2 regions of the Lentilactobacillus terminaliae genome follow, and region 1 is predicted to be linked to the other one. Evidence: a T-box and tRNA genes for the amino acid it is inferred to sense, from the RefSeq annotation. Region 1 holds a T-box; the other holds one or more tRNA genes.
The links. A T-box is a leader RNA that pairs with one kind of tRNA and senses whether it is charged. The one in region 1 lies ahead of serS (serine--tRNA ligase), so its partner is inferred to be a tRNA-Ser.
Positions count from the first base shown of each region.

Region 2: it encodes a tRNA-Ser, which carries the amino acid that the T-box ahead of serS (serine--tRNA ligase) is inferred to sense. The anticodon was not compared.

Region 1 is NZ_CP168151.1:526,476-538,080, reverse strand. It holds gene rpoC (DNA-directed RNA polymerase subunit beta') at 1-412, opposite strand, end outside; gene O0236_RS02585 (DNA-directed RNA polymerase subunit beta) at 428-4,024, opposite strand; gene O0236_RS02580 (ATP-dependent Clp protease ATP-binding subunit) at 4,264-6,756, opposite strand; gene O0236_RS02575 (CtsR family transcriptional regulator) at 6,772-7,239, opposite strand; tRNA gene O0236_RS02570 (tRNA-Pro) at 7,325-7,398, opposite strand; tRNA gene O0236_RS02565 (tRNA-Pro) at 7,560-7,633, opposite strand; tRNA gene O0236_RS02560 (tRNA-Arg) at 7,662-7,735, opposite strand; tRNA gene O0236_RS02555 (tRNA-Gly) at 7,779-7,850, opposite strand; tRNA gene O0236_RS02550 (tRNA-Thr) at 7,855-7,928, opposite strand; tRNA gene O0236_RS02545 (tRNA-Leu) at 7,946-8,027, opposite strand; tRNA gene O0236_RS02540 (tRNA-Lys) at 8,048-8,120, opposite strand; tRNA gene O0236_RS02535 (tRNA-Val) at 8,124-8,196, opposite strand; gene serS (serine--tRNA ligase) at 8,493-9,782, opposite strand; T-box leader at 9,825-10,018, opposite strand; gene O0236_RS02525 (deoxynucleoside kinase) at 10,058-10,696, opposite strand; gene O0236_RS02520 (tagatose 1,6-diphosphate aldolase) at 10,781-11,605, opposite strand, start outside.
Region 2 is NZ_CP168151.1:1,442,085-1,453,689, forward strand. It holds rRNA gene O0236_RS07620 (23S ribosomal RNA) at 1-1,569, opposite strand, end outside; tRNA gene O0236_RS07625 (tRNA-Ala) at 1,745-1,817, opposite strand; tRNA gene O0236_RS07630 (tRNA-Ile) at 1,846-1,919, opposite strand; rRNA gene O0236_RS07635 (16S ribosomal RNA) at 2,007-3,581, opposite strand; gene O0236_RS07640 (CvfD/Ygs/GSP13 family RNA-binding post-transcriptional regulator) at 3,916-4,296, opposite strand; gene O0236_RS07645 (VTT domain-containing protein) at 4,447-5,088, shown strand; tRNA gene O0236_RS07650 (tRNA-Ser) at 5,146-5,234, shown strand; gene O0236_RS07655 (hypothetical protein) at 5,286-5,513, opposite strand; gene O0236_RS07660 (adenine phosphoribosyltransferase) at 5,605-6,123, opposite strand; gene recJ (single-stranded-DNA-specific exonuclease RecJ) at 6,113-8,473, opposite strand; gene O0236_RS07670 (lipopolysaccharide assembly protein LapA domain-containing protein) at 8,497-8,898, opposite strand; gene rnz (ribonuclease Z) at 8,928-9,863, opposite strand; gene O0236_RS07680 (hypothetical protein) at 9,969-10,256, shown strand; gene O0236_RS07685 (hypothetical protein) at 10,269-11,045, shown strand; gene O0236_RS07690 (acyltransferase family protein) at 11,081-11,605, opposite strand, start outside.

The DNA of each region.
Region 1 (11,605 bases):
CAGTAACAACGTATGAAGCAAAGTAAATAATTTCTTCAAGGGCACGAGGGCTCATATCAAGTACAAGTCCCATTCGGCTAGGAATTCCTTTGAAGTACCAAATGTGAGTTACTGGTGCAGCTAATTCGATATGACCCATTCGTTCACGACGAACTTTTGAACGAGTCACTTCAACACCACATCGGTCACAGACAATTCCCTTGTAACGAATACGCTTGTACTTACCACAAGCACATTCCCAGTCCTTGGTAGGTCCAAAAATTCTTTCATCAAAAAGCCCATCTTTTTCAGGCTTTAAAGTCCGATAGTTGATTGTTTCTGGCTTCTTAACTTCACCATATGACCAACTACGGATCTTATCAGGAGATGCTAGACCAATCTGCATACTTTCGAATTTGTTAACATCGACCACTAGTTCAACCTCCCATTACTGTTCGTTGTTCGTTTGCGTAGATTCAGTTTGTGATGCTGGCTTGGCAGCAGCTTCTTGTTGAGCTTTTTGCTCAGCCATCTTGCTAATTGCGTCAACATTTAAAACGTCGTCTTCTTCGTCTAAGTCACGAAGTTCAATTTCTTTCTTGCTACTATCAAGCACTTTCATATCAAGTCCAAGTGATTGAAGTTCTTTAACAAGAACTCGGAATGATTCAGGAACACCTGGCTTAGGAATTGGTTCGCCTTTAACGATTGCTTCGTAAGTCTTTACACGTCCAGTAACATCATCAGACTTGTAAGTTAAGATTTCTTGCAATGTGTAAGCAGCACCATAAGCTTCAAGTGCCCAAACTTCCATTTCACCGAAACGCTGTCCACCAAATTGTGCTTTACCACCAAGTGGTTGTTGAGTAACTAATGAGTAAGGTCCAATTGAACGTGCATGAATTTTATCATCAACCATGTGGGCAAGTTTCATGTAATGCATAACCCCTACGGCGATTCGTTTGTCGAATGGTTCACCAGTTCGACCATCATAAACAATTGTCTTACCATCGCTAGCCATACCAGCTTCTTTAACAGCGTCCCAAATATCACTATCACGGGCACCATCAAAAACAGGTGTAGCAATGTGGATGCCTAATTTCTTAGCAGCCATTCCTAAATGGATTTCCAACACTTGACCAATGTTCATACGTGAAGGCACACCCATGGGACTAAGCATGATGTCAATTGGTGTTCCATCTGGTAAGTAAGGCATATCCTCTTCAGGGATAACTACTGAAACAGTACCCTTGTTACCATGACGACCGGCCATCTTGTCACCAACTTGAAGTTTACGTTTTTGAGCGATGTAAACACGAATCATCTTGTTAACACCAGGTGACAATTCATCACCATTTTCTCTAGTAAACACTTTAACGTCTTGAACTGTACCGCCACCACCATGAGGAACTCTCAATGATGTGTCACGAACTTCACGTGATTTTTCACCAAAGATGGCATGTAGCAATCTTTCTTCAGCTGATAATTCTGTAACTCCCTTAGGTGTTACCTTACCAACCAAGATGTCACCATCATGAACTTCGGCACCAATCATAACAGTACCGTTTTCATCAAGGTTCTTAAGAGCATCTTCACCAACGTTTGGCAATTCGCGAGTCATTTCTTCAGGTCCTAATTTAGTATCCCGAGTTTCTGATTCGTATTCTTCAATATGAATAGAAGTATAAACATCGTCCTTAACCAATCGCTCGTTAATAGCGATGGCATCTTCGAAGTTATATCCTTGCCAAGTCATGAAGGCAACAACTGGGTTTTGGCCAAGAGCAAGCTCTCCGCCTTCCATTGATGGACCATCAGCTAAGATTTCGTCAGCATCAACTTTGTCGCCAACCTTAACGATTGGACGTTGGTTGTAGTTCTTACCACCGTTTGAACGATGGAATTTCATTAATTTGTAATTATCTAAGGTACCGTCTTCGCGACGAACTCGGATTTCACGAGAATCAACGTATTCAACAGTTCCATCATACTTACAGATCAATGCAACCCCAGAATCATGGGCAGCTTTATATTCGATACCAGTACCGATCAATGGTGCATGAGGATCAACCAAAGGAACGGCCTGTCGTTGCATGTTAGCACCCATCAAGGCACGGTTAGAATCATCGTTTTCCAAGAAAGGAATACATGCAGTGGCAACGGCAACTACTTGCTTTGGTGAAACATCCATGTAGTCAATGTTATCGATGTTGGTTTCGATATTGTTTGATTGTGAACGAGCCATAACAACATCATTTACGAATGAACCATCGTCATTCAATGGTGAGTTAGCCTGAGCGATTACAAAGTTATCTTCTTCATCAGCAGTTAAATAGTCAATTCGGTCAGTAACCTTATGAGTAGTCCAGTCAACACGTCGGTATGGAGTTTCAATAAAACCATAGCGGTTGATTCGAGCATAACTAGATAAACTGTTAATCAAACCGATGTTAGGTCCTTCAGGTGTTTCGATAGGACACATACGGCCATAGTGGGTATAGTGAACGTCACGAACTTCATATCCGGCACGATCACGGGTCAAACCACCAGGTCCAAGGGCTGATAAACGACGTTTATGAGTCAATTCACCCAGTGGGTTAGTTTGATCCATGAATTGAGAAAGTTGTGATGAACCAAAGAATTCTTTAATTGAAGCCACAACTGGTCGAATGTTGATCAATTGTTGTGGAGTAACAGTTGCAGAATCTTGAATTGACATTCTTTCACGAACAACACGTTCCATTCTTGAAAGACCAATTCTAAATTGGTTTTGTAATAATTCACCAACTGAACGAATTCTACGATTACCCAAGTGATCGATATCGTCTGTTGAACCAATACCTTCTTGTAAGTTAAAGAAGTAGTTCATTGAGGCGATAATGTCAGCAGGAGTAATGTGTTTGAAGTCGAGGCTGATATTGTCATTACCAATAACTGGAACAACTCTTTCAGGATCGTTTTCAGATTGAACCTTAATGATTTGAACAGTCATTGGTTCAGTAACTACAGCTTCTTCAGAAGGGTTGAATGTGTAAGCCTTGAAATCTTTATTATCAAGGTAAGGAGTTAAGTCCTTCATTACATCTTTAGTAATTAAAGTTCCCTTTTGTGCAATAACTTCACCAGTATCTGGGTCAGCTAATGTTTCAGCAAGAGTAAGACCTAATAAACGAGTCTTCAAACTTAGTTTCTTATTAGTTTTGTAACGACCTACTGGTGCCATGTCGTAACGCTTTGGATCAAAGAAACGGGCAGTTAACAAACTTCTTGATGAGTCAGCAGTCTTAGGTTCACCTGGCCGTAAACGCTCGTATATGTCCTTTAATGACTCTTCAACACGTGAATCGTCAGTATCTTTATGAACATCTTTTTCAAGAGTAAGTTCCAGGCTATCGTTATCACCAAAGATCTCATTGATTTCTGAATCTGCTCCGAAACCTAAGGCACGTACTAATTCTGTTAACGGAATCTTACGAGTCCGGTCGATTCGTACATAAGAAACGCCCTTTGCATCAGTTTCAAATTCCAACCATGCACCACGGTTAGGGATGATAGTTGTACCGAAGGAAACCTTACCGTTCTTATCGTTTTCTTCGTGGTAGTAAACTCCAGGAGAACGAACTAATTGTGAAACAATAACTCGTTCTGCACCATTAATGATAAAAGTACCTTGATTAGTCATTAATGGGAAGTCTCCAAAGAACACATCCTGAGTCTTGATTTCGCCAGTTTCGTGGTTAGTCAATTTCAAAGTAATGTGTAATGGAGCTGAATAGTTGGCCTCATGTTCGCGAGCCTCATCAACGGTATATTTTGGTTCCAAAAGTTGATAATCAACAAACTCTAAGGATAACTTTCCTTGGAAATCGTCAATTGGCATAATGCCGTCAAATGTTTCCCTTAATCCGTCATCCAAAAACCAATTATATGAATCGCTTTGGATTTCAATCAGATTAGGTAAATCAAGCACTTCTTTAATTCGTGCATAACTTCGACGGGTGCGGTGTTTTCCATATTTAACTAAATGTCCTGCCAAGTTTTTCACCTCTCACAAAAATTCCCGAATCGAAATGTTACAGTTTGATTACATTTTGCTGTTTTGAGCAAAATCTCCGGATTTTAAGCAAAAAAAATCCAAAAACAAGCTACGACTTGCTTTTGGTTTTTATGCAGGTCAACCCGGACAATAGATCGCGCTGACCATTTCGATTCACAACAAATACAACAATTAATATAACAACTTATTTAATCAATGTCAATAATTTGCCTGCCTCGAAAAATATTCTACTTTTTACCTTTAACTAAATCTTTTCGTTCTGGTTTCTTTACTGAAATTGTAATTTGATCATTTCGACCACCAACAGTAACTGAATCTCCAGGAACAATTTCTTTAGCTAATAATTTAGCACTCAAACTATCCTCGAGTTGAGTTTGGATAGCTCTTCTAATTGGTCGAGCACCATACTCAGGATCATAACCATTTTTGGCAATGATATTAATAGCAGTCTTTGTGACCTTAATATCGATTCCCTGCTCATGAATCCGATTAACAACTGGCTTAGTCATTAATGTAACAATCTTAGCAAGTTCATCCTTAGTTAATGAATGGAAGATAACTGTTTCGTCAATTCGATTCAAAAACTCAGGTCTGAAGTTTTGCTTAAGGGCTTCTTGGATAGTTGACTTCATTGCCTCGTAATCTTCGGTTGCTTCATCAGCACCGAAACCAACAGTCTTCTTGTCGCGAAGAGTTGTTGCACCTAGGTTAGAAGTCATAATGATAACTGTATTTCTAAAGTCGATCTTACGACCCTTTGAATCTGATAAATAGCCATCATCGAGCACTTGTAATAACAAGTTAAATACATCTGGATGCGCCTTTTCAACTTCATCAAATAGGACAACGGAATATGGTTTTTGACGAACCTTTTCAGTCAATTGACCACCCTCGTCATAGCCAACATATCCTGGTGCAGAACCGATCAAACGACTAGTTGAATACTTCTCCATGAATTCACTCATATCCACCCGGATGATATCGTCTTCGGAGCCAAAGACAGCTTCAGCAACCGCCTTAGCCAATTCCGTTTTACCGACACCAGTAGGTCCAAGGAACATAAATGAGCCGATTGGACGATTAGGATCCTTCAAGCCACTGCGGGCACGTCTGATTGAACGTGACACCGCTGAAACTGCTTCTTCTTGGCCAATAACTCGTTTATGCAATACACTTTCCAAGTTAACTAATCGATCCGCTTCAGTTTGGGTCATTTGAGTGACTGGAATTCCAGTCCATTCAGAAACAACATCAGCGACATCATCTGCAGTTTCCTTAGCCTTGTAATTATGGTCTTCATTGGCATCTGAACTTTGAGCTAACTTAGTTTCCAAGTCGTTAACTTGTTTTCTAAGTTTAGCGGCTGCTTCATAGTCCTGAGACAACAAAGCTTCATTTAATTCACTATATAGTTCTGAAACTTTTTGATGATCAGTTTTGACCTTGCCAGTCTCCAGCTTGTCAATTCTAACCTTGGCTGCTGCTTCATCCATTAAATCAATAGCTTTGTCAGGTAAGAATCGATCAGAGATGTACCGATTAGAAAGTGATACAGCTGCTTCCAAGGCACCATCAGTGATTTCAACTTGGTGGTGAGCTTCGTATTTAGGACGTAATCCCTTGATAATTTCCAAAGTTTCATCAGCAGTTGGTTCGTTGACGTTAACTTTAGCGAAACGACGTTCCAATGCTGAATCTGATTCAATATACTTTTGATACTCATCAAGCGTCGTGGCACCGATCAATTGTAGTTCACCACGCGCCAAGGCAGGTTTCAAAATATTAGATGCATCGATAGCACCTTCAGCACCACCAGCACCAATCAATGTGTGCAATTCATCGATGAATAAAATAATTTGTCCATCTTGATAAATTTCTTCAATAACTTTCTTTAAACGATCTTCAAACTCACCACGGTACTTAGTTCCAGCCACTAAAGAACCCATGTCTAACATCATCAATCGTTTGTCTGTCATATCAGACGGCACTTCACCATTGACAATTTTTTGAGCAAGTCCTTCAGCAATCGCAGTTTTACCAACTCCTGGTTCACCGATCAACACTGGATTATTTTTGGTTCTACGGGCAAGAATTTGAATAACTCGCTTAACTTCTAAATCTCTACCAATTGTAGGATCTAGCTTGTCTTCACGTGCTAATTCAGTTAAATCACGTGCTAATGAATCAATGGTAGGTGTCGCAGAACCATCTTGTTTATTAGAAGATTGCCCATTTTGACGACGATTATTTTTATTGTTAGGAGACATCGAATTACCACTTACTCCCATTTTACGTAAAGTTACTTTTCTAATTTGCGCTAAATCTAATCCCAGATTAGTCAGAATTCTTGAAGAAAGTGCTTCTTCATCTGTCAACAATGCTAGTAAGATATGTTCAGTTCCAACCTTCGGAACGCCATTTCTTTTTGCAAAATCACCGGCCTGAGCCAGAACCTCTTTGGCCTTCGGAGAGTACGGTAAATAATCATTCGAATCAAGATTCTTTAAAGTACCATATCCAGCAAATCGTTCTACTTCTTCAGCAATATCTTCAGATGTCACTGAAAACTGAGAAAGTGCCTTGTAAGCAATCCCATTTGTTTCCATTAACAATCCTAATAGCAAGTGTTCCGTTCCAATTGCTTGGTGTTTGAAACGCTTTGCCTGCTGTTGAGCTATAGAAAGAACGTTCTTTGCGCTTGGTGTGAATAAATTATCCATAAATACCCTCGCTTTCTAGCGGTCATACTTGAGCCGATTTAAAATAGAAATCATTATATTGGCTCGAAGTATATCCGTTAATTCACTATTGTTCAAGTCAATTGCACTCTTATCGATCGCAGAGAGGATTATAGTTGCCTCTTTACGATTGATTAATTCATTATTATATAACGTGGAAACGATCGTTTCACTATCTCTTTTAGAGATTCCGTTGCCAATTGCGTTAATTAATGAATCTAAAATATCAATGTCATCTAGCAGATTAACCTTTTCGATTCGAATGTAACCCCCACCGCCACGTTTACTCTCAACGATATAACCATTTTGAATAGTAAATCGTGTATTAATCACATAGTTTATTTGTGAAGGTACAACGTCAAATAAACCGGCGATTTCCGAGCGACGAATCTTTACAGTCTCATTTTCCGCTAGAATCTTTTTCAAATACTTCTCAATCAAATCTGAAATGTTTTCGTCAGCCATATAATCACCCAATCTTTGACTAATACTGACTATTATTATACAAACTCAGATTCAAATTGCAATTAATATCTCTCAAACTAAAAAATCGGGAAAACAAGATTTGAACTTGCGACCCCTACGTCCCGAACGTAGTGCTCTACCAAGCTGAGCTACTTCCCGTAAACTAAAAATATTTAATCACTACCTATTGTAGTAGCACAATCATATATCTCTAATTTAAGCAAAAAAGGAAACAGGACACAAGGCTTAAAGCCTCATGTCCTGTTCGTATTAACAACCATCAAGATCAATTCAATCTGTTCAGGTTGACTTATGCACTATCGGGAAGACAGGATTCGAACCTGCGACCCCCTGGTCCCAAACCAGGTGCTCTACCAAGCTGAGCTACTTCCCGAAATATACCTAAAAAACGGTATAAAAAATGCACCCAGTAGGAGTCGAACCTACAACCTTCTGATTCGTAGTCAGACACTCTATCCAGTTGCGCTATGGGTGCAAAATAAATATATAAATGTAAGTTGCTACCGTCGAAGGACGGAAGCGGAAGACGGGATTCGAACCCGCGACCCCCACCATGGCAAGGTGATGTTCTACCACTGAACTACTTCCGCAAAATGCCGACTAGACGATTCGAACGCCCGACCTCTTCATTACTAGTGAAGCGCTCTAACCAACTGAGCTAAGTCGGCATAAAAAATGGAACAACTGCGGGCGAAGGGATTCGAACCCCCACGTCAATAGACACTAGAACCTAAATCTAGCGCGTCTGCCAGTTCCGCCACGCCCGCATACTTCGAAAAACCGGCAATGAGCCGTGGCAGTCTCGAACTGCCGACCCTCTGATTAAAAGTCAGATGCTCTACCAACTGAGCTAACGGCTCATATGGAGGATACAGGGATCGAACCTGTGACCTCCTGCTTGTAAGGCAGATGCTCTCCCAGCTGAGCTAATCCTCCATGATACGTTTTAAAAATGGATGATAGAGACATCTCATCAACGCAACTATTAAATTATATCATCGCTTGTAAACAGCGTCAATAACTAATTTAAAACAATTTATCAAGTCGCGATTCCAATTTTTCGACAAGAATTATTATAGCGTATCCTGCTAGTTAAGGAAAGCCTTTTTTTAATTTTTTTGATTTTTTATTCACTCTTTGATGCTTCGGCACCGTTTAAAAACCTCCCTAGACATACAAAAAGCGCCGATCAACAACGGATAACCCCTTATTGATCAACGCTTTAGCATACTTTAATTTTGCTTTTCAATTTTTGTTTTTCCATGCATGTAAGGAACTAAGACATCTGGTACTGTGACAGTTCCGTCAGCATTTTGATAGTTTTCCAAAATAGCGGCAACTGCGCGTCCTACTGCAAGTCCAGATCCATTCAAAGTGTGAATAAATTGAAGTTTGCCGTCTTCATCTCGATATTGGATGTGTGCACGACGAGCTTGGAAATCCGTTGTATTTGAACAACTAGAGATTTCACGGTAACGATTTTGGGCTGGGAACCAAACTTCCAAATCATTAGTTTTGGCAGCAGTGAAACTCATATCACTAGTTGTGAGCGTGATTACGTGATATGCCAAGCCTAATTTTTGAAGTAACGATTCTGCTTGATGAGTTAAATCTTCAAGAGCATCCCATGATTGTTCTGGTTTCGTGAACTTGACCATTTCTACCTTATTGAATTGATGAAGTCTGATCAATCCTCTAGTGTCTTTACCAGCACTACCAGCTTCAGAACGGAATGCTGGTGACAATGCAGTTAATGACATAGGAAGTTTATCAGCAGGTAAAACTTCTTCTCGATGGTAATTAACCAATGGAACTTCAGCGGTTGGAATAAGTGTGTACTCACGATCACCATCCATAGTTTCGTAACCAGATTTATTTTCCTTAAACTTTGGAAATTGACCTGTACCAAACATTGCATCTTCACCAACCATGTATGGTGTTAGCATTTCTTGGTATCCAGCCTTGGTATTTTCATCAAGGAAGAAATTATAAACGGCACGTTCAAGTAAAGCACCATCACCAACATAGTATACAAATCGACTACCAGAAACCTTAGCTGCGCGTTCGAAATCTAAAATGCCGAGATCTTCACCAATTTCAAAATGTTCTTTTGGCACAAAATCATAGCTAGGAATTTCGCCAACTTTTCTAAGTTCCACAGAACCTTCTTCAGTCAAACTAACTGGAACATCATCAGCAGGCACGTTAGGTAAGTGCGCAATCAAATCATTTTGATCAGCTTCGATTTGACGAAGTTGTTCATCGAGGCCCTTGATTTCAGCCCCAACTTCTTTCATGTCATTAATAGCAGATGAAGCATCTTCTTTATTTCTCTTAAGTTGAGAAATTTGTTCTGATACTTCATTTCGTTTAGCTTTGAGTGATTCTGACTGAACGATCAACTCTCTACGTTTGGCATCATAAGTTAATAACTCATCAATCTTTTCTGGTTTGATGTTTCTGGTTGCCAACTTATCTTTAAAAAATTGTGGATCTTTTCTAATCAACTTAATATCTAACATATTATATCCATCCCTCCGAAAGTATAAAAAAGGACCCCTCGTCATTGGGACGAAGGATCCTTTTCGCGGTGCCACCCATGTTTTTAGTCCATATTAAGACTAAACACTCTAAGTATGGTAACGGTATACAACCGTGCAGCATTACCTGCCCGTTTACTCGTACTGGAATTTTCGATGACAATTCTCACCAACCATTGTCTCTCTGAAATCTACTTAAAGGTACGAAACGTTTTTATTGACTAAAGTATAACCAATCAAAGACTAGACTGCAATCATTAAATGGCTAATTCATTGATTTTATCATCGATCAAACTAATAACTTGTTTACGATCGCTTTCACTTTCGACAAAGTCGTAACGATCACCATCAATTTGAATTTTTGGTGATTTATCATAGCTATCATACCAACTAGAATATCTAGAATTCAAATCTTTATAGTATTCAAACAAGCTAGGATCAGTATCGATTTGTTCGTATGGACGGCCACGTTTCTTGATTCTTTCAAGCATGGTGTCAAACGAAATGTTGATATGAATCAATAAATCAGGATTTTTAGAATGCTCTGAACTAGGCATTTCTTGCATCATATTTTGAAGCAACGAATCATAAATTTGTACTTCAGTATCAGTTGAACGACCCAAGTCTGCATTCAAATGAAATAGTAATGAATCTTCGAAAATCGAACGATCCATTACACTTTGACCGACCTTCCAAGCCTGTTTAATGTCATCCATACGACGATTTAAGAAATCGATTTGAAGTAGGAATGCATACTTCTTAGGATTCTCATAAAACAGTGGCAAGATTTTATTATTATCAACAGACTCGTAATAAGCAGGTGTGCTGAGATGATCTGACAACATTTGTGTCAGAGATGTCTTCCCTGCTCCGATGGTTCCAGCTAATACTAGCATTATTAGTACCCCTCATTTGATATTATTAATTAACACTATATATTGTACTATCTTCAAATGTGGTTATCAATATCTAGTAGTAACTTATTTTAAGCCCTCAGATTCAACTATCTCAAGATTGTCTTTGCCACCATATACTTCATACCAAGGGATAGCTGTTTCGTTAAGAATCGAAGTTAATCCCGTAATGTTTTTAGTTCCTTGATCCTTAAGCCATTCAATCAAGGCATCTGAACCCTCTTTAACAAAGATCTCAATTCCGTCGATCCAAGTTGCCCGACCACTTAAAACACCAGAGAACGGTACGTTAGCTTTGCCAGCAAGCTTGAGCTCTCTTTGGAATGTTGCCATTGGGACACCAGCACTCAAGAAAATAAATGGTCTGGTGGCAGCCTCACCCATAGTTTTTAAATATTCTTGGGCTTCAGTTTCAGCATAAGCTGCTTCAGTTAGGTCTGAATTCCATTCCTTAACGTACTTCGGATTGAACGGAACTTCCATTTTTAAAACGTCAATGTGGTACTTATCTTGTGTAAATTCTTTGATAGATTTGATAACCAACTCAGGCTTGATCTTAGCGAATTCTAGTGAGTCTGGTGCAAATCTGTCATCATAAGTAACCACTTCAAAGAACGTTGGTACTTCGGCAGCCATAGCTTCAGTGCCATACCGTTCAGCAAATGCTCGCTTAGCGTCATTGACTTCATCAGGATCATTAGGATTGTAATATACCAACACCTTAAGAGCATCGGCACCTTTTTCAATCATAATCTGAGCCGATTGTTCTGGTATCAAAGCTGGTTGGCGACCTGGAGTGTCTGCATCATAGCCAGTTTTTTCATAAGACATGATTAAACCAGTATCAGCTGACTTGGTTTGAATACCCTTAAAGCCCATCTGTTCATCCAA
Region 2 (11,605 bases), 920 kb from region 1:
CACTACTTGTCAACCCGCTGAGAAGCATTTGACTCCTCAACTGACTCATAGCTTGAACGCACATTTCCAATCGTGCGCACAACTTAGCCTCCTGCGTCCCTCCATCGCTCAAACATAATCAACTAGTACAGGAATCTCAACCTGTTATCCATCGCCTACGCCTCTCGGCCTCGGCTTAGGTCCCGACTAACCCTGGGAGGACGAGCCTTCCCCAGGAAACCTTAGTCATTCGGTGGATCAGATTCTCACTGATCTTTCGCTACTCATACCGGCATTCTCACTTCTAAGCGCTCCACCAGTCCTTACGGTCTGACTTCATTGCCCTTAGAACGCTCTCCTATCACATGACCGAATGGTCATGTCCACAGTCTCGGTAGTATGCTTAGCCCCGGTAAATTTTCGGCGCGGAATCACTCGACTAGTGAGCTATTACGCACTCTTTAAATGAGTGGCTGCTTCTAAGCCAACATCCTAGTTGTCTATGCAACTCCACATCCTTTTCCACTTAGCATACATTTAGGGACCTTAACTGGTGGTCTGGGCTGTTCCCCTTTCGACGATGGATCTTATCACTCACCGTCTGACTCCCGGATATAAATCAATGGTATTCGGAGTTTATCTGAACTCAGTAACCCATGACGGGCCCCTCGTCCAAACAGTGCTCTACCTCCATGATTCTAAGTCCGAGGCTAGCCCTAAAGCTATTTCGGAGAGAACCAGCTATCTCCAAGTTCGTTTGGAATTTCACCGCTACCCACACCTCATCCCAGCACTTTTCAACGTACACGGGTTCGGCCCTCCAGTAAGTTTTACCTCACCTTCAGCCTGGACATGGGTAGATCACCTGGTTTCGGGTCTACAGCAACATACTTAAACGCCCATTTCAGACTCGCTTTCGCTGCGGCTCCGGCTTTTCACCTTAACCTTGCATGTTACCGTAACTCGCCGGTTCATTCTACAAAAGGCACGCTATCACCCATTAACGGGCTCTAACTGCTTGTAGGCACATGGTTTCAGGAACTATTTCACTCCCCTTCCGGGGTGCTTTTCACCTTTCCCTCACGGTACTGGTTCACTATCGGTCACTAGGGAGTATTTAGCCTTGGGAGATGGTCCTCCCGGATTCCGACGACGTTTCACGTGTGTCGCCGTACTCAGGATCCTGAACTGAGGGTCATTGATTTCATCTACGGGGCTATCACCCTGTTTCGCCAATCTTCCCAGATTGTTCGATTATCAACAACTTTGGTAACTCAAATGTTCAGTCCTACAACCCCAAAGAGCAAGCTCTTTGGTTTGGGCTGTTCCCCGTTCGCTCGCCGCTACTTAGGGAATCGATTTTTCTTTCTCTTCCTGTGGGTAATTAGATGTTTCAGTTCCCCACGTCTACCTCTGATCAGCTATGTATTCACTGACCAGTAACAGTCGATTAAAACTGCTGGGTTTCCCCATTCGGAAATCTCCGGATCAAAGCTTACGTACAGCTCCCCGAAGCATATCGGTGTTAGTCCCGTCCTTCATCGGCTCCTAGTGCCAAGGCATTCACCATGCGCCCTTAATAACTTAACCTAGTATCACTTCGTGATACTGATTAATTGAGTTTATGCGATTAAACTTATTCGTTAATTTTATTGACTCAATACGCGGTGTTCTCGGTTGAAATTATATTCTAAATATAATTCACTACAGAAAATTAATATTATCTAGTTTTCAAAGAACAAAATTCCAGACACTCTCGTGTCAATGGAGAATAGCGGGATCGAACCGCTGACCCCCTGCTTGCAAAGCAGGTGCTCTCCCATCTGAGCTAATTCCCCATACTTCTCCGGTCATAAGGCCGGTGGATGGGCCTAAATGGACTCGAACCATCGACCTCACGCTTATCAGGCGTGCGCTCTAACCAGCTGAGCTATAGGCCCAAAAAAGCGTTAACCAAATATGAGAGTAGACCTCTCAAAACTAAACAAAACTTTCGACGATGTGTAGGTTTCCGTATTATTCCTTAGAAAGGAGGTGATCCAGCCGCAGGTTCTCCTACGGCTACCTTGTTACGACTTCACCCTAATCATCTGTCCCACCTTAGGCGGCTGGCTCCAAAAGGTTACCTCACCGACTTTGGGTGTTACAAACTCTCATGGTGTGACGGGCGGTGTGTACAAGGCCCGGGAACGTATTCACCGTGGCATGCTGATCCACGATTACTAGCGATTCCAACTTCATGCAGGCGAGTTGCAGCCTGCAATCCGAACTGAGAACGGCTTTAAGAGATTAGCTTGACCTCGCGGTTTCGCGACTCGTTGTACCGTCCATTGTAGCACGTGTGTAGCCCAGGTCATAAGGGGCATGATGATTTGACGTCGTCCCCACCTTCCTCCGGTTTGTCACCGGCAGTCTTGCTAGAGTGCCCAACTAAATGCTGGCAACTAACAATAAGGGTTGCGCTCGTTGCGGGACTTAACCCAACATCTCACGACACGAGCTGACGACAACCATGCACCACCTGTCATTCCGTCCCCGAAGGGAACGCCCAATCTCTTGGGTTAGCAGAAGATGTCAAGACCTGGTAAGGTTCTTCGCGTAGCATCGAATTAAACCACATGCTCCACCGCTTGTGCGGGCCCCCGTCAATTCCTTTGAGTTTCAACCTTGCGGTCGTACTCCCCAGGCGGAGTGCTTAATGCGTTAGCTGCAGCACTGAAGGGCGGAAACCCTCCAACACTTAGCACTCATCGTTTACGGCATGGACTACCAGGGTATCTAATCCTGTTCGCTACCCATGCTTTCGAGCCTCAGCGTCAGTTACAGACCAGACAGCCGCCTTCGCCACTGGTGTTCTTCCATATATCTACGCATTTCACCGCTACACATGGAGTTCCACTGTCCTCTTCTGCACTCAAGTCTCCCAGTTTCCGATGCACTTCTCCGGTTAAGCCGAAGGCTTTCACATCAGACTTAAAAGACCGCCTGCGCTCGCTTTACGCCCAATAAATCCGGACAACGCTTGCCACCTACGTATTACCGCGGCTGCTGGCACGTAGTTAGCCGTGGCTTTCTGGTTAAATACCGTCACGGTGTAAACAGTTACTCTTACACCTGTTCTTCTTTAACAACAGAGTTTTACGAGCCGAAACCCTTCTTCACTCACGCGGCGTTGCTCCATCAGACTTTCGTCCATTGTGGAAGATTCCCTACTGCTGCCTCCCGTAGGAGTTTGGGCCGTGTCTCAGTCCCAATGTGGCCGATTACCCTCTCAGGTCGGCTACGTATCATTGCCTTGGTGAGCCATTACCTCACCAACTAGCTAATACGCCGCGGGTCCATCCTCAAGTGATAGCCGAAACCATCTTTCAAACAAAAACCATGCGGTTTTTGTTGTTATACGGTATTAGCACCTGTTTCCAAGTGTTATCCCCTGCTTGAGGGCAGGTTACCCACGTGTTACTCACCAGTTCGCCACTCGTCTAATGTTAAATCCATCGCCGTGCAAGCACATTGATTTCATTAACGTAGACGCGTTCGACTTGCATGTATTAGGCACGCCGCCAGCGTTCGTCCTGAGCCAGGATCAAACTCTCATTTTAAAATGATAAGCTTGTAAGCTCATGATTATTTTTTGTTACTAGCGAATTGACTTCGCAAATTGTTTGTCTTTGATCTAACGATCAAAGAACCCTACACATTTGTTTGTCGAAAATTTTGTTCAGTTTTCAAAGGTCTACTTTTGTTAAATAATGTCGTCCAATGACTGATGTCATCGCTTTTGACAACTATTATAATATATCAGGTTTTGAATTTAAAATCAAGAAGAATTTCTAATTAATTTGAAACTCAAACTGAAATGTTTTGCGTTACTAATTAAGCAACAAAAATAAGTTTACCAAGTATCAGCGCGTCGGTCAAGACTATTTTGAAAAATTATTCAAATTTCTTTCTAGCTTCTTTCAACCACGATTCACGGTTAGCATCTAAAGGTGAAAATCCCGAGTTGATATGATAGTTCGTCCAATAGTGTTGTAACTGTCGATTTGGATGTAGATGTTGGTTTAGCACGCTTAGATCTACACTTTTAGTCCTTGTCGATAGACTTATTCTACCAGTATATTCATCTATATCTATGATAATAGCGTCGACCACATCGCCAACCGAAAAATAATCACTAATGTTAGCTACATACCCTTCTTTACATTCGGAGATGTGAATCAGGCCTCGATATTCACCCATAATGTCAACAAAAACACCATAACTTTGGATACCAGTAACTTTAACTTTTAACTTCATTCCGACTTTTGGTTTCATTAACAAACCTCCCAACTTAAAACATTCTACTTGCTTTAACTAACAGTGTCCAATCTCAAAAGTTTGCTTTTTTCTAAACACTATCGAATTTTGAATTAATTCATATATTTTTTGTTATCATAATAATTAAACATTAAAAGGACTGATTTTTTGAGTACAATCATCGATTTTATTCTCCATATTGATAATCACCTCGTAAACATAGTAGGAACCTTTGGAAATTGGACGTATTTAATTCTGTTTGCTGTGATCTTCATTGAAACTGGAGCGGTAATCTTACCCTTCCTACCTGGAGATTCATTGTTGTTTGCAGCTTCTGCTTTAGCTGCCAACCCTAGTTACGGACTTCATCCCTGGCTATTTGTAATACTATTTCTAGTTGCTTCGATAAGTGGAGATTCACTTAACTTCTATTTAGGTAGAAAATTTGGTGAATTGATTCCTAAGCATAGAGTCCTCGGAAGGTTCATAAAAGAAAAAGATCTTAACAGTGCCAAAAGCTTCTTCGATAAATACGGTGCATGGGCAATCTTTCTTGCAAGGTTCATGCCAATCATCAGAACACTAGTGCCATTCGTAGCTGCGACATCTGATTTTAGCTATCGACGTTTTGCTAAATACAATATCTCAGCCTGTATCACATGGGTAATTCTTTGCTGTGGCGGTGGCCATTTCTTCGGTAACATTCCATTTGTTAAAGAACACTTCTCCATGGTAGTGATCGGAATAATCCTAATTTCCTTACTTCCAGCAGTATTTGGCTTTGCAAAAAGTAAGCTATCCAAATCATAAAATTAACATATAACGATTTACAACCATATTACCAATTGATATAATTATGGTTGTTGTGGTGAGTTGGCAGAGTGGTAATGCACCGGACTCGAAATCCGGCGAACCCGTGTTGAGCGGGCGCGCAGGTTCAATTCCTGTACTCACCTTAAATTAAAAATGGACTAGTCACTGACTAGTCCATTTTTTTGTCTACTACTTTATTTACTATGATTTTTTTCATAATCTAAAATGGCCTGTGTACCCTTATCCGTTAGACCATTTATAAATCGATCGGCGTTGATGTAGCCTTCTGTAATCAGTGGCCGAGGATCACCACCGATTTCATTATCACAATAATCAACGAAGTGACTTGGACTAGTACCCGACTCCACTCGACCAGATTGAATTGCTTTTAAAATATTGTAATCCGTTTCCGTAAGCTCCACGATTTACGCCTCCCTAATATTTATAACCAAATAATACCACATCACTTAATTTTAAATAATAAAAAAGCACTCAAATGAGTGCTCGTGATTTTTAGTATTTAACTAAGCTTAAAATGTCGTAATCAGCGATTTTGTCGCGACCATTTAGCTCTTCTAATTCAATAATGAATGCCGTTCCAACAACGATTCCACCGAGTTCTTCCACCATTCTGATGGTAGCGTCTATAGTTCCTCCAGTGGCTAGTAAATCATCAGTAACCAACACCCGTTGGCCTTTTTTAATAGCATCTTTGCGTAAGCATAGACTTGCTTTGCCATATTCGAGATCATAACTTGCAGAAATAATCTCACCAGGAAGCTTATCCTGCTTACGAGCAGGTGAAAAGCCAACCCCTAGTTCATTAGCAACAGGACAACCTACAATAAATCCCCGTGCTTCTGGTCCAACAACCATGTCTACGTCACGTTCACGTGCAAACTTGACGATTTCATTAGTAGCAGCTTTATAAGCATCCCCATTTTCAAGTAATGGAGAAATATCTCTAAAGAGTACTCCAGGTTCAGGATAGTTTTCATAAGAAGCTATATACTGTGTAAAATCAATTGCCATTTAATTTCTTCCTTTCATCAGTCTCAAAATAATTCGATACGAAACTGACTAATTCACTTGTGTTTGCTAACAATAGGTGTTGTTCTGCATCAATCTGTTTTTCTCGAAGTTGATAACTAGGTGCCGTTTGCAACTGTTTGCTTTCAGGTGCCGGATTTAATCTGATGACATTTCCCGACCTTGAAACAAATCCGAGTTCTAAGAACACCTTAATCATAAAGGCCAATGAACGTTGATCGATTTTTAATCCATCAGCGGCTTGGCTCAATTGGTTTACGATATCAAAATCTTGATGATTTGAAACGAACTTAAATAGTTTAGCATAAGATTGTCTTTCTGGCATCCCTATTTTTGAAACCAATTGTTTTTTATACAAATAAAAAATTGTTTTATTAGGAGTGGTATTTTTTAGAACAGCCTTTAAGTCTTCAATATCATCAGGACAATCAACAATAAATACTGTATCCAAATGCACTTGTCTTTCAACTAAATCGGTAAATAAATAAGCATGTCCATCCTCTGGAATGACAGAAGCTAGTTGTTGCTTAATAGATTGGTGAAAAAATACATACGTTCCAGAATTATTAAACATCTTAGTATGCAATCTATTAGTGCGCATATCGATAACAGGCTGTTCCACCTGGCGCATATCTTCGACCATGATCTGCAGATTCGTTTGATTGCGCCACGTATTGGTGCCAATAACACCAATTATCTTTGTAGTGCTGCTTTTATCAACTAGGTCATCAGCACAATATCCCAGTTTGAATGCAATGACACCGATCTGGTTCTTACGTCCTTTGATTGAAAACTTAAGATGAGATGAATCTTGACCAATTCTTTTAACATCAGCTATCTCACTGAATTTAAACTCAAAAACTGGTTCCGGATTATCCTCACCAAATGGAGCTAATTTTCGTAGGTCTTCATAAAAATCATAGTTCACATCATCAATATTTATATCGCTGGTAATCATCTTGGTTGATTTAGTTGTTAAATCTAATCCTTGCTCTTGAGCAGATTTGGCCAATTGGGACTTTAATGTATCCAACTGGTCAGCAGGCATCGTTAATCCAACCGCAGAATGATGTCCACCAAAGCCGACCATCTTATCACGAATTGGATCGATTGCGTTAAATAAATCAAAACTGGGAATACTTCTACCAGACCCTTTTATTTCATCAGAGTCGGCTAGCGTTGTTAACACTATCGCTGGTCGTTGAAATTGATCCACCAAACGACTAGCAACAATCCCTAAAACTCCTTGATGCCATTCTTTACCGACCACCACTGTCACAGGGGCATCCTTTGACTTATCGTCTGCAGCAATGATTTTCAGTGATTCAGCAAAAAAATTATCAACATATTCTTTTCGCTCATCATTCTGCTTATCCGCAAACTTAGCGATTTCTTGGGCTTCTTCTTCATCAAAAGTATGCAAAAGATCTACACCAACTTTGGCATCCCCCATTCGACCAAGTGAATTAAGCCGAGGAGCCAACGCAAAACCAATATCTTGTTCATTAAACGTACCCAAGTTGACCTTGGCTTGCTTTAACAGTGCTAATAATCCAGGACGTTGGGTGTTTTGAATCGCCTGAATACCAAATGATACGATCACCCGGTTTTCACCAGTTAATGAAACTACGTCGGCAACCGTTCCGATTGAAGCAATATCTAACAAATCATAAGGAACCTCATCTAACAACGCAGTGGCTACCTTGAAAGCTACGCCGGCGCCAGAAAGCATTCCAAAAGGATATAAATTACCATCACTCGTCTTGACACGCGGATGCACGATCGCGTATGCATTTGGCAAGACATCTGGTAAATCATGGTGATCAGTAACAATAACGTCGCATCCAAGCTTATTGGCTTCTTCAATCGCCTTGTTACCAGCAACACCATTATCGACCGTAATAATTAAAGTGGTACCGTCATTAATGATATTTTTAAATGCTTTAACATTTGGACCATATCCATCAGAAAAACGGTTAGGAACATAAATATCGACATTACCGCCCAAATCTTCAATAGCTTCAAACATGATGGTTGTACTGGTAATTCCATCTGCGTCGTAATCACCATAAACAGTAATTTGTTCACCACTAGCAATTGCCGTTTGAATTCTTTCGACTGTTTTCTGCATATCTGGCAATAAAAATGGATCATTCAAATCAGTAATATCAGGGGTCAAAAAATGCTTAGCATCATCTAAATTATCGATACCTCTGTTTATTAAAATATTGGCAATAAACTCACTGATTCCAAGCTGGCTAGTAAACTGTTCAGCAAGTTCAGGGTTAGATGGTACATCCATCTTTTTCCAATCGTACTTAGACTTAATCATTAATTACCTACCCTAACTTATCATTACAAATTCTTGTTTAATTTTTCGATTTGTTTTTCAAGTTCAACAATCTGCTGATCCTTCTCACCAAGAACTTGTTTACCAGCAGAATTTTTCAATCGATTTTCCATCTTCGTCAAATTATCTTTTAAATCTTGGATCTGAGTCGATAATTCTAATTGTTTGGCATTACTTAATTTTTCAAATCGTTTCATTTCTCGATTTTTCTTGAGATTCTGCGTTGATGAGAACATAAAGATTATTAGCGCCCCTAACAATAGTGAAACCAAAATCAAGATTATTAATGGGGCTTGAATTCTGGTAAATCCAAAATTGATTTCGACGGCATTTAGATTCATCAATGAAAAGGATGCCACCAAAATAATCAAAATGATTCCAATAATTGTTCCAACTTGTTTTTTCATTTATATCCCCTCAATATAATTTAGTAATGTTATTTATTAAACGGCACATCAATCACATCGAAATCACGAACGACTTTTGTATCAGGAAATATTGATTGGGCTTGTTTTTCGAGCTCATGGGCCATCTTGCCGGTATAACGAGCAGAAATATGGTTCAATAATAGTTTTTTTGCACCGGCACTTTTAGCAACTTTAGCAGCCTGGATATTAGTAGAATGATAATAGTTTCTTGCTAATTTGTTTTCACCTTTACCAAAAGTACTTTCGTGAACTAACACATCAGCAGATTCGGCTAGTTTGACTGCGTTATCTGTCTGACGGGTATCTCCCAGTATGGCAACTACTCTTCCTGGTTGGGCTGGGCCAATCATCTTGCTACCATCAATAACTCGACCATCATTTAAAGTAACTGTCTCACCATTCTTGATTCGACCATAAACAGGGCCTGAAGGTATATCTAATTCCTTAAGCTTATCAACCATTAGCTCACCTGGGTGATCATGCTCTACGATTCTATAACCAAAACTTTCAATTCTATGATCTAGAGGAGCCACATATACTGAGAATTTGTCATCCTCAAATATTAGTCCTTCCGCCTTGCTTTCTAATTCATGATACTTCAATTTGTATGAAAGTCGGGTTCCAGACACTCGTAAACTCACATCAACGAACTGTTTGATTCCCTTTGGGCCATATATTTCAAGGTCGCTTTCGCCGCCCTGATTCGAACGACTGCTCAACAAGCCGGGCAATCCGAAGATATGGTCACCATGTAAATGAGTTAGAAATATCTTGTCAATTTTACGAGGCCTGATGGTTGATCTTAAGATTTGGTGCTGGGTGCCTTCACCCACATCAAATAACCACACTGAATTGATTTCATCCAACAATCTGAGTGCTAAACTTGAAACATTTCGAAACTTACCTGGAGAACCTGCTCCAGTCCCTAAAAATTCAATTTGCATAATTTATTTCCCTTGTTTAAGTCGATTTATTAATCTAATTTTAAAAAAACACTATATAATTGTATCATAATTTGAGGTTAAGTATTCACAAACGGAGGTGTGACTTTGAACCTAAATGAATTCATAAGAGCAAGCAACATGCTTAACACTAACTTAGTCTTACTAATGGTTAAAAACCAACATTTTGAACCAATTACTCAGGTTATCTGGGAAGATTCAACTATTTTTCTCCAAACTAAAACTGATAGTCAAAGCTCAAATTCAACCTTGAGTTTAAGCCAATTCATGACGATAGTTAAGAAAATACCAAATTCTTATGATATTCGGTTCTTTAATACTAAAAAATTGACATTTGGGTTTAGAATTATTGATAAGACATTAGTTTTTTATTAAGGGGAGAGAGATATGAAAAGAATCGGTTACTTATTAGGAATTTCCGGCCTAATTCTAGGTTTGGCTGCTTGTGGAAACAATGCTTCCGACAAAGACACTTCTAATAATCAAAATCGCGATGCGTCATCCGCTAAAATGCAGAATAGTTCATCTACTAAATCAACTTCTTCGTCATCAAAAGATCCACAAAAGAAGCCTCACAAAGATTTAACAAACTATCGCTATCGGGTGCCTGCAGCTGATAGGCACTCAAGTAACTACACTAAAAATGGAAACTTAACTAAGACAAGTCAATATACATTTGATAACTTTGGTACCAAACAACAACTATCAAAAATCAATGAGCAACCTACAACACTGACAGATGACAATGTTGTTTACAAAATCGTTAAAGCTAAAGTAATTAAGAACACACCTAAAACTGCCGAAGCCAAGCAAGCTGTCGCCCAAACTTTAAATTTACAAAGTGTGCCGAACCAGTACTATACTTTCGTCATCAACTACACCGTAACAAATAAACAAAACGCAACGATCGCACTCAATGGAATCAACAGCGTTCAAACTGATCAAGGAAACACACTTGCAGTTAACAACCAGTTAACAGATTCCTCTGCAGGTCATCACCTTACAGCTAATGAAACTGAAACATTCACCACCGTCGGCTATCTTCAAGATTACAGGACTAAGCCAACCAATAAAGTAACTATCAATTTCGGCGCGATTTATGATTTACAAGGCACTCAAATTAGTCCTGCTCCCGCTCAAGGATTAAATGTTAGTTTGCAATAATAAAAAAGTTTGATCTCGTGAGAGGTCAAACTTTTTTATTTTATCTTCAATACTTTACTCATGTCAGTAGCAACTAACTGAACGAATTTGGTATTTCCAGTTGGATTAGGATGAACATTGTCCTGCCAGAACCAATTAGAATTGCCTTGGCTATAACTGTGCCAATCAATCATATAAACGTTCGAATACTTCTTAGCTGCTAGTGCAATAGTTCTGTTAACTTCAGTCTCCCAATTCCTCGTAGGAACATGACAATTAATCCAAAAAACCTTTCTTTTAGGACCAATTTCCTTGATAACTGAATCGATTTGAGAGGCAGTCATTGGCGAATTGGTGCCGAGATTAATAACCACATTATTGGCCAGTTCACCCTTATTCTTCAATTGCTTAATAACGGATGAAGCCTGCCAAATTTGTCTACCCACGGCAGCTGAAACATATGCCTGTTGGAAGACAGTCTGCAAATCATGACTAGTATCAGCCATAATCGAATCTCCAATTGCAGTGACTGGTTGCTGGTGCACTGTTAAATACTGAAGCTTAGTCAATCCATAATTATT